4 regions of the Streptomyces sp. NPDC002403 genome follow, and region 2 is predicted to be linked to each of the others. Evidence: riboswitches for the same ligand, from Rfam matches in the RefSeq annotation. Region 2 holds a riboswitch; each other region holds the start of a gene.
What was found. A riboswitch is a leader RNA that binds a small molecule or an ion and turns the genes downstream of it on or off. The one in region 2 is predicted to bind cobalamin.
Positions count from the first base shown of each region.

Region 1: it holds a riboswitch for cobalamin, as region 2 does, so the genes downstream of both, ACWCPY_RS03140 (prenyltransferase/squalene oxidase repeat-containing protein) here and ACWCPY_RS13360 (ABC transporter substrate-binding protein) in region 2, are expected to answer to the same signal.
Region 3: it holds a riboswitch for cobalamin, as region 2 does, so the genes downstream of both, ACWCPY_RS05525 (CbtB domain-containing protein) here and ACWCPY_RS13360 (ABC transporter substrate-binding protein) in region 2, are expected to answer to the same signal.
Region 4: it holds a riboswitch for cobalamin, as region 2 does, so the genes downstream of both, cobN (cobaltochelatase subunit CobN) here and ACWCPY_RS13360 (ABC transporter substrate-binding protein) in region 2, are expected to answer to the same signal.

Region 1 is NZ_JBSFBQ010000002.1:145,438-147,629, forward strand. Features, by position in the region: gene ACWCPY_RS03140 (prenyltransferase/squalene oxidase repeat-containing protein) at 1-1,041, opposite strand, end outside; cobalamin riboswitch at 1,152-1,285, opposite strand; gene ACWCPY_RS03145 (DinB family protein) at 1,391-1,960, shown strand; gene ACWCPY_RS03150 (MBL fold metallo-hydrolase) at 2,011-2,192, opposite strand, start outside.
Region 2 is NZ_JBSFBQ010000009.1:60,700-62,891, reverse strand. Features, by position in the region: gene ACWCPY_RS13365 (beta-ketoacyl-[acyl-carrier-protein] synthase family protein) at 1-637, shown strand, start outside; cobalamin riboswitch at 717-906, shown strand; gene ACWCPY_RS13360 (ABC transporter substrate-binding protein) at 942-2,009, shown strand; gene ACWCPY_RS13355 (FecCD family ABC transporter permease) at 2,006-2,192, shown strand, end outside.
Region 3 is NZ_JBSFBQ010000003.1:197,312-199,503, reverse strand. Features, by position in the region: gene ACWCPY_RS05530 (CbtA family protein) at 1-698, opposite strand, end outside; gene ACWCPY_RS05525 (CbtB domain-containing protein) at 726-944, opposite strand; adenosylcobalamin (AdoCbl) riboswitch at 948-1,096, opposite strand; gene ACWCPY_RS05520 (histidine phosphatase family protein) at 1,204-1,806, shown strand; partial or broken gene ACWCPY_RS05515 (glycoside hydrolase family 16 protein) at 1,997-2,192, shown strand, end outside.
Region 4 is NZ_JBSFBQ010000003.1:238,529-240,720, reverse strand. Features, by position in the region: gene cobN (cobaltochelatase subunit CobN) at 1-1,470, opposite strand, end outside; adenosylcobalamin (AdoCbl) riboswitch at 1,558-1,638, opposite strand; gene cobG (precorrin-3B synthase) at 1,739-2,192, shown strand, end outside.

The sequences.
Region 1 (2,192 bases), on a different contig from region 2:
CCGGGCGTCGTCGCCGGTCGAGTGGGCGGCCAGGATCAGCTGGGCGTAGGCGGCCGGGCCGCTCCGGGCGGCCCAGTCCGCGGAGTTCTTCTTCAGCCAGCCGATGGCCCCGGCCGCCTTGTCCTGGTGGCCGGAGGCGGACAGGGCGACGACCGCGTCGGCGGTGTTGCCGAAGTCGGGCTGCGGGGTGGTGTCGGTGGCACCGGGCATCGGCGCCAGGTCCAGGTGGTTTCCGCCGGCGAGGGCGCCGACGAGGTAGTGGGCGCCGTTCTGGGCGGCCTGCTCGGGCGTGAGGCCGGAGCCCGGGTGGCAGCCGGGCGCCTTGCCCGCGGCGTTGTTCCCGACGGCCATCGCCTTGCCCATCGTGCCGAGCACGGCGGCCGCGGTGGCATCCGCGTTCGCGGTGAGCTTCCCCTTCTTGTCGGGCTGGTACGCGAAGGCACCGCCGTCCTTGCCGCCGCACGGGATCGCGAGCGCGAGCAGTGGGTCGTAGGGGGTCTTCCCGCCGGGGGTCGTGATGTCCGCGAGCCGCTGCCCCTGCCGGGCGAGGGCGCCGATCACCAGGGAGGTGGAGTTGGCGTCGCTGGGCGCTTTGGCGGTGTAGCCCCAGCCGCCGTCCTCGTTCTGCACGGACTTCAGCCAGCGCACCGAGTCGTTCACGGTCTCCCGGTGCCCGCCGACCTCGACCAGCGCCTGGGCGGCGGCCGCGGTGGCGTTGGTGTCCCGCACCGTCTTCGCGTCGCACGGCTTGGAGACATCGGGCCGGAACGCGGCGTAGGAGCCGTCGGCGCACTGCTGGGAGACCAGCCAGTCCACCGACTTCGCGGCCGGAGTGACCCCTTCCAGCCGCTGGGCGAGGAAGGACATCGACTGCCGCCACACCCCGTCGTAGGTGGGGTCGCCCGTGCCGTACAGCCCGGCGGGCAGTGCGGCGGACGGCGAGGGCGAGGGGGACGGCGCTGCGACCGCGACCGGCGCTGCGGCCGCGCAGAGCACGGCGGCGGTGGCGGCGAGCGTCGCTGCGCTGCGGCGTACGGTCATGGCGGGCGGGGCCTCTCCTGCGGGGTGAACCGGGCACAGGCACGCTCAGGCACCAGGCTCCGGCTCCGTATACCTCGACGGTGCCGACCACCGGTGGGTCCGGTGGTCCGAGCCGGTCACGACCGCGGACAGGGCATTCCGACTCACCGTCTCCCAGACGGTTCACGGCTGCGTGGTCAGTGCCGGATTCGCACCGGCTTCCCCCTGAACGGGCATGATGACGACCCGCACACTCTACCGGGCGGGCCCGGCCGGGCCCGGGGCGGCTTCGGCCCGCCGGCGACGCGGAACACCCACCGGAGGGCAACGGGGGAAACCCACTGGCGAGTTCGGCCCCGAACGGACGACCATGTCCCGCATGAGCGATCAACCCGCACGCTGGACCCAGGCGACCGTCTACCCCGACATGTGGGCGGACCCGGACGACGACCCCCGCAGCAAGGAGGGCACGAACCCGGAGGGCGAGCTCGCGACGCTCGCGGAGTATCTCAACGACTACCGGCTGACCCTGCGGATGAAGTGCGACGGCCTGGACGCGGAGCAGCTGGCCCGCCGCTCGGTCCCGCCGTCGACGCTGTCACTGCTCGGCCTCCTGCGCCACCTCGCCGAGGTGGAGCGGGACTGGCGCAACTGGATCACCGACGGCGAACCGCTGCCCAAGCTGTACGGCAAGCGTGACGCGGACTTCGACGGAGCCGTCGCCGACCAGGCCGTGGTCGACGCCGCCTACGCCGACCTGGAACGCGAGCAGGCCGCGACCGACGCCGCGCTGGCCGGCCACCCGGACCTGGGCGAGCGGCTGGGGAAGGACCGGATCTCCGTCCGGGAGCTGCTGGTGCACAGGATCGAGGAGTACGCCCGGCACTGCGGGCAGGCCGACCTGCTGCGCGAGTGCATCGACGGACGGGTGGGCCAGTGATGCCCGGCCGGTGAGCCGAACCGCGCGGGGCGGAGCGGCCCGCCCCGCACTCACACGGCCGTGTACGTCACCGGCTCGCTCCCCGGCACCGCCTCCGCGCGCCCGAGCTTCACCAGCCGCCGCAGATGGGCCTCCGCCTCCGAGACGGCGATGTTCCGGGAACCGTGCGGGATCTGCTCCCAGGGCCGGTTCCACTCCATCCGCTCGGCCAGCTCCCACGGCGTCAGCGGCT
Region 2 (2,192 bases):
CGCCATGGCCGGGTTCGCCCGGTCCGGCGCCGGGGCCCGGAAGAACGGCGACCCGGCCGGGCTCTGCCGTCCCTTCGCGGCGGACCGGGCCGGACTGGTCATGGGCGAGGGCGCGGCCGTCATGGTGCTGGAACGGACACAGGACGCCCGGGCCCGGGGCGCGGCCCCACGGGCACTGCTCGCCGGCACCGGCGCCACCACCGACGCCCACCACCCCATCAGCCCGCATCCCTCCGGCGCGGTCGCCCAGGCGGCGGTGGAGGCCGCGCTGCGCGACGCGGGCTGGGCGGCCGAGGACGTCGAGCACGTCAACGCGCACGGCACCGCGACCCCGGTCAACGATGCCGCCGAGGCAGCCCTGATCGCCCGGGTCTACCCGCACCGGCCCCCCGTCACCGCCCCCAAGGGCGTACTGGGGCACTGTATGGGGGCGGCCGGAGCGATCGAGGCCGGACTCACCGTCCTCACGCTCCAGCGCGGAGTCGTCCCACCGATCGCCAACCTGGACGCCCCGGCGCCCGAGTTCGACATCGAATGCGTCACCAAGCAACCGCTGCGGCAGCCCATCCGGCGTGCCGTCAGCCATTCCTTCGGCTTCGGCGGACACAACGCCGTGATCGCTTTTCAGCGTCCGTAGGCATCCGGCAGGTGGTGCGACGGGAAACACCGCCCGGCGTACCACCGGCCACACCCCTCATGAGCTGCGCAGAGGCTCGTGATAGCTTGCCGGGGCCAGTCGAACTCCACGTAAGGGGTCAGGGAATCCGGTGCGAATCCGGAACTGACGCGCAGCGGTGAGGGGGACGGGCGGGGCCACGGCCACTGGGACCACCCGCGGGTGTCCTGGGAAGGCGTCCCGTCCGAAGGAACCCGAGTCCGAAGACCTGCTGGTACCCGCGGCCCGGTACCGGGCCGCGGACTCCGTACAGCGGGCTCCGCGCATGAGCCCCGAGACGCAGAGGGACTCCGTGCCGTCCATAGCCAGCCCTGTCCGCACCATGGCCCTGCTCTCGGCGGGGCTCGTCCTGCTGACCGCCTGCTCCGGCGGAGCCGGTGACTCCGCCGCGAAACCGGGGCCCGCGCACGGATACCCGGTGACACTGAAGAACTGCGGACGCACCGTCACCGTCGAAGCCGCGCCACGCCGCGCCGTCCCGGTGGACCAGGGATCGACGGAGATCCTGCTCTCCCTCGGCCTCGCCGACCGGCTGGCAGCCACCGCCACCTGGACCGACCCGGTGATGAAGGGCCTGGAGAAGGCCAACGACGGGGTGCCCAGGATCTCGGACAACCGGCCGTCCTCGGAGAAGGTCCTCGACCGCGAGCCCGATTTCGTCAGCGCGTCGTTCGCATCGACACTCGCCAAGGGTGGCGTCGCACCGCGCGAACAGTTCGAGGAACTCGGCGTCCCCACCTACGTCTCGCCCGCCGACTGCACCGGCAAGGACAACAGCAAGGGCGGCGACGGCTCCCGTACCGCGCGGCTGACCATGGACAGCGTCTACGGCGAAGTGCGCGATCTGGCCCGGGTGTTCGGCGTACCGGAGCGCGGCGACGCGCTCGTGGCACAGCTGCGGGCCCGGGTGAAGAAGGCGGCCGAGGGCATCGACGCCTCCGGAGCCACCCTCCTGTACTGGTTCTCCGACTCCAAGTCCCCGTACCTGGCCGGCTGCTGCGGAGCGCCCGGAATCATCACCGAGGAGCTCGGCGCGAAGAACGTCTTCGACGACACCCACGAGGAATGGCCCCAGATCAGCTGGGAGACCGTCGCCGACCGCAACCCCGATGTCCTGGTCATCGGCGACCTGACCCGCAGGGCCCAGACCGCCGAGAGCGCCGCGAAGAAGATCGAGTTCCTGGAGTCCAACCCGGTCACGAAGAACATGGACGCCGTCAGACACAAGCGGTACGTCCTGCTCAGCGGACAGTCCATGAACCCGTCCATCCGGACGGTCGAGGGCGTCGAACGCGTCGCCGCCGGGCTGCGCCGGTTCGGGTTCGCCGGGTGACGGGGACCGAACACGGCACCGCGGTGGCCGCGCCACCGGACCCCGGCACCTGCGCTGGTGCCGTGAAGGACGTACGGAGGCTGCGCGGCGGGGTCCTGTGGGTGTGCGGCATCGCGCTGCTCGTGGGCTCCGTCGCCCTGGCCGTCACCATCGGCCCCGCCCGGATCTCCGTGGCCGACGTCT
Region 3 (2,192 bases), on a different contig from region 2:
CATTCCGTCAGATGACCGAAGACCAGGCCGAAGGTCACCCAGAGGGTGGCCTGCACGGCGAGGGTGCTCAGCCGGAACTCCCACAGCAGGGTGGCCGGGAAGTCCTTGCCGACCTCGTTGAACGAGGGCAGGAACGCGTAGGCGAGGCCGATCACCAGGACGTATCCGGCGGACGCCGCGATCGTCGCGTTCCAGTTGCCCAGACGGGGAGCCAGCCGTCTGCCGAGCATGACCGCGGCGACGGCCAGCAGCACGCTCAGGGCCACCATCAGGAAGAACAGAGCGGTACGCCGGCCGATGGTGTCGGGGTTGCCGACGGCCGGCGGGTTGGCCGGGTACTTCAGGAACGGCACGACGTACACCGTCAGCAGCGCCGCGCCCGCGATCAGTGCGGCCGTGGCCCGTGGGCCGAACCTGCCGATCCGGCCGAGGGCGTAGCAGAAGACAAGGGCGGCGATGCCGCCGATCGCCACACCGAAGACCAGCACACCGGTGGCGAGGCCGGCGGTGGACTGCATGGTGCGGCTGACCAGCTCCTCGCCGCCGTCGTGGTGATGACTGTGCGACTCCTCCAGGGCGATGGCCGCGTCCACACGCGACTCACCGAGGAAGAAGGCGACGAGCAGGGCGAGCACACCCGCGACGAGGCCGGCCAGCATGCCGCGCACGAGCAGGGCTCTGACAGATATGGAGTTCATGGGGCTTCCCCTGGATCGGACGGTACGTCAGTGGCAGGGGAAACCGAGGAGGTGGCGGCCGTCGTGGACCCACTCGTGGACACCTTCGCCGGAGATGACCGCGGTGGCGCCCTGCTCGGCGCCGACGAAGTACAGCAGTACGAGCATGAGGATGCCGAAGAAGACCGCCCAGGGGGCAATGGCCTTCAGGGAGATGGGGGTGATCGCCGGTACGGCGGTGGTGGCGGGGGCAGCGGTCTGTGCCATGGCAGAACCTCCTGAGGGAACACGCGTCCCGATCGTGGTGCCTGAGACGTGGGTGCTGGGTCTGACTTCCCGCACAGGTACGGGTTCACAGTGGCGCGACCGTGCCGGATTCTCACCGGACTTCCGTCACACCCACGTCATGTTGGCCGTGACCATACCGCTTGGGGACAGGTGCCGCCATGGTGCCGGCAACCGGGCCGGCCGGCCCTGATGCCATGGTGGGCACGGAGGGGCCGGAGTTCAGGGAGTTGACTGGGTCATGGCAGTACAGGTGATGTTGATCTCACCGGCGCTCAACGCCGCGCTGCGCGAGGCGCGCTTCGACGGCGACGCACCGCTCGACGCGGCCGGGGTCCGCCGGGCCCGGGCCGCCGCGGCGGCGGTGCCCGGGGCCGACCGGCTGCTGCGCGGACCGTCCGGGCGGTGCGCCGCGACCGCCGAGGCGCTGGGGCTGTGCGCCGAGGCCGAACCGGCTGTCCGTGGCTGGGACATGGGCCGGTGGAGCGGTCGACGGCTTGCCGCGGTGAGCGCGGCCGAGCCGGAGGGTGTGTCGGCCTGGCTGACCGATCCTTCGGCGGCTCCCCACGGCGGCGAGTCGCTGCTGGAGCTCTGCGCCCGGGCCGGGCGCTGGCTGGAGACACTGGCGTCCACCGAGGAGGTGGCGGGCGCGGAGGGTCGCCGCGTGCTGGGCGTCGTGGAGCCGGCGGTGGTGCGGGCCGTGATCGTGGGGGCGCTCGACCTGCCGCCGGAGGCGTTCTGGCGGCTGGATGTCGCCCCGCTGACGCTGACCGGACTCAGCGGGCGGTCCGGCCGGTGGAACCTGCGGTGCGGACAACCGCTGTCCCCGGCGCCGGCCGAATGATCCCGTCCGATCGTGTACGGACCCGCCGTTGGATCCAAGAACTGTGGTCCGTACCAAGGTCTTGACACGGTGTTGCTTCACTTCTTAAATCGCATACAGAACCAAGACCTCTCCCTGCTCCCCCCACAGCGGCCGCTTGTCAGTTTCATGACAATTACCGGCCGCTCCGTTCCGCACGGGAAGGACCCCCATGACCTCCCCCCATCTCCCCCGGCGCCTGCTCACGGCCGCGCTCTGCACACTCTCCGCGCTCGCCCTCGTCCCGGCCTCCTCCGGCCTCGCGGCCGGGGTGCCCGCACCCGGGCCGCGTACCGCCACGACGACGGCGGCCGCGACCTTCACCGACGACTTCGACGGCCCCGCGGGCTCCGCCGTGGACGGCGCCA
Region 4 (2,192 bases), on a different contig from region 2:
CAGATCGGGGTCGTGGTAGATCGCGATCGGGTTCTCGCCGAAGCCGCGCGGCGGCTGGATGAGGATGAGCAGATTGCCGTGGCGCAGGGCGGCGAGCACGATGTCGCCGTCCGGGTTGGCCGACCGGTCCACGAACATCTCGCCCGGGGCGGGGCCCCAGTGCCGCTCGACGGCTTCGCGGAGCTCGGCCGGGAGGGTCGCGTACCAGCGCCGGTAGTCGGCGGCCGGGATGCGGACCGGGTTGCGGGCCAGCTGCTCCTCGGTGAGCCACTCCTGGTCGTGGCCGCCCGCCTCGATCAGCGCGCGGATCAGCTCGTCGCCGTCGCCCGACACGAGGCCGGGGACTTCCCGCGTGCCGAAGTCGTATCCCTCGGCGCGGAGTCGGCGCAGCAGGGCGACGGCGCTGGCCGGGGTGTCGAGGCCGACGGCGTTGCCGATCCGGGAGTGCTTGGTCGGGTACGCGGACAGGACGAGCGCGATCCGCTTCTCGGCGGCCGGGATGTGGCGCAGCCGGGCGTGGCGCACGGCGATCCCGGCGACGCGGGCGGCGCGCTCGGTGTCGGCGACGTACGCGGGCAGGCCGTCCTCGTCGATCTCCTTGAACGAGAACGGCACGGTGATCAGGCGGCCGTCGAACTCGGGGACCGCGATCTGGCTGGCGGCGTCGAGCGGGGAGACGCCCTCGTCGTTGTCCTCCCAGTCGGTGCGTGAACCGGTGAGGCAGAGGGCCTGCAGGATGGGTACGTCGAGGCCGCTGAGGACGCCCGCGTCCCAGGACTCGTCGTCGCCGCCTGCCGAGGCCTCGGCGGGCCGGGTGCCGCCCGCGGCGAGGACGGTGGTCACGATCGCGTCGGCGGCGCGCAGCTCTTCGATGAGTTCGGCCTCGGGGGTGCGCAGCGAGGCGACGTACAGCGGCAGCGCGCGGGCGCCGGCGTCCTCGACGGCACGGCAGAGCGCCTCGACGAACGCGGTGTTGCCGCTCATGTGGTGGGCGCGGTAGTAGAGCACGGCGACGACCGGGCCGTCGGTGCGCCGGGGGGTGCGCTCCAGCGGGCCCCAGGAGGGTGCCGGGGCGGGCGGTGCGAAGCCGTGGCCGGTGAGCAGCACGGTGTCGGAGAGGAAGCGGGCGAGCTGGTCCAGGTTGGCGGGGCCGCCGTGGGCCAGGTAGGCGTGGGCCTCGGCGGCGATGCCGATGGGGACCGTGGAGGCGGCCATCAGCTGGGCGTCGGGGGCCTGTTCGCCGGTGAGGACGACGACGGGGCGTCCGGTGGCGAGGACTTGGTCGAGGCCGTCCTGCCAGGCGCGTACGCCGCCGAGGAGGCGTACGACGACGAGGTCGACGCCGTCGAGCAGCTCGGGCAGGTCCTGGAGCGGGAGCCGGGAGGGGTTGGCGTAGCGGTAGGGGACCGGGCCGTCCGAGGCGCGGGCACTGAGCAGGTCGGTGTCGGACGTCGACAGGAGCAGGATCATGCAGCGTCGGGCCTTCCTCGGGGTGTCCACGCCCCGGGCGGTGTCGGAATGAGGCTCCCCTGCTCGAACGGGTTCGAGTGTTCGGGGAAGGGAGTTCCTGACTTGCCAGGCCGTGGCCGGGCTCACAGTGGCGGGACCGTGCCGGAATCGCACCGGACTTCCTCCCCTGTCGCCGTCTGTGGCGACGACGTGCCGGATGGCTCGTCAGTAGGCATAGTAAGGGCCGGTCAACCGATGGAGGACATACGGATCCGGTCGGATGGTCGGTATGCTCGCCGCCATGCCCCGACCTGCCACTTCGCCTTCACCGCCGGGAGACGCCTCTGCCCGGGACCGCGGTGACGCCTGCCCCGGCACGCTTCGGCTGCACCGGGCGGACGACGGCCGGCTGGCCCGTGTCCGGGTTCCCGGCGGTCTGCTGACGGCGGTGCAGGCAGAAGCCCTGGGGGCGCTGTCGGAGAGTCTGGGCGATGGTGAGTTGCATCTCACATCGCGCGGCAACGTCCAGTTGCGCGGGCTGGGTCCGGACTGCGGAGCCGAACTGGCCGACCGGCTGGGAGAGGCGGGGCTGTTGCCCTCCGCTCGGCACGAGCGGATACGCAACATCGTGGCTTCACCGCTCTCGGGACTCGACGGCCGGGGCGCGCGGGACGTCGGCCCCTGGCTTTCCGAACTGGACGCGCTGCTGTGCGCGGGCGGAGGGACGGCGGGTCTGTCGGGCA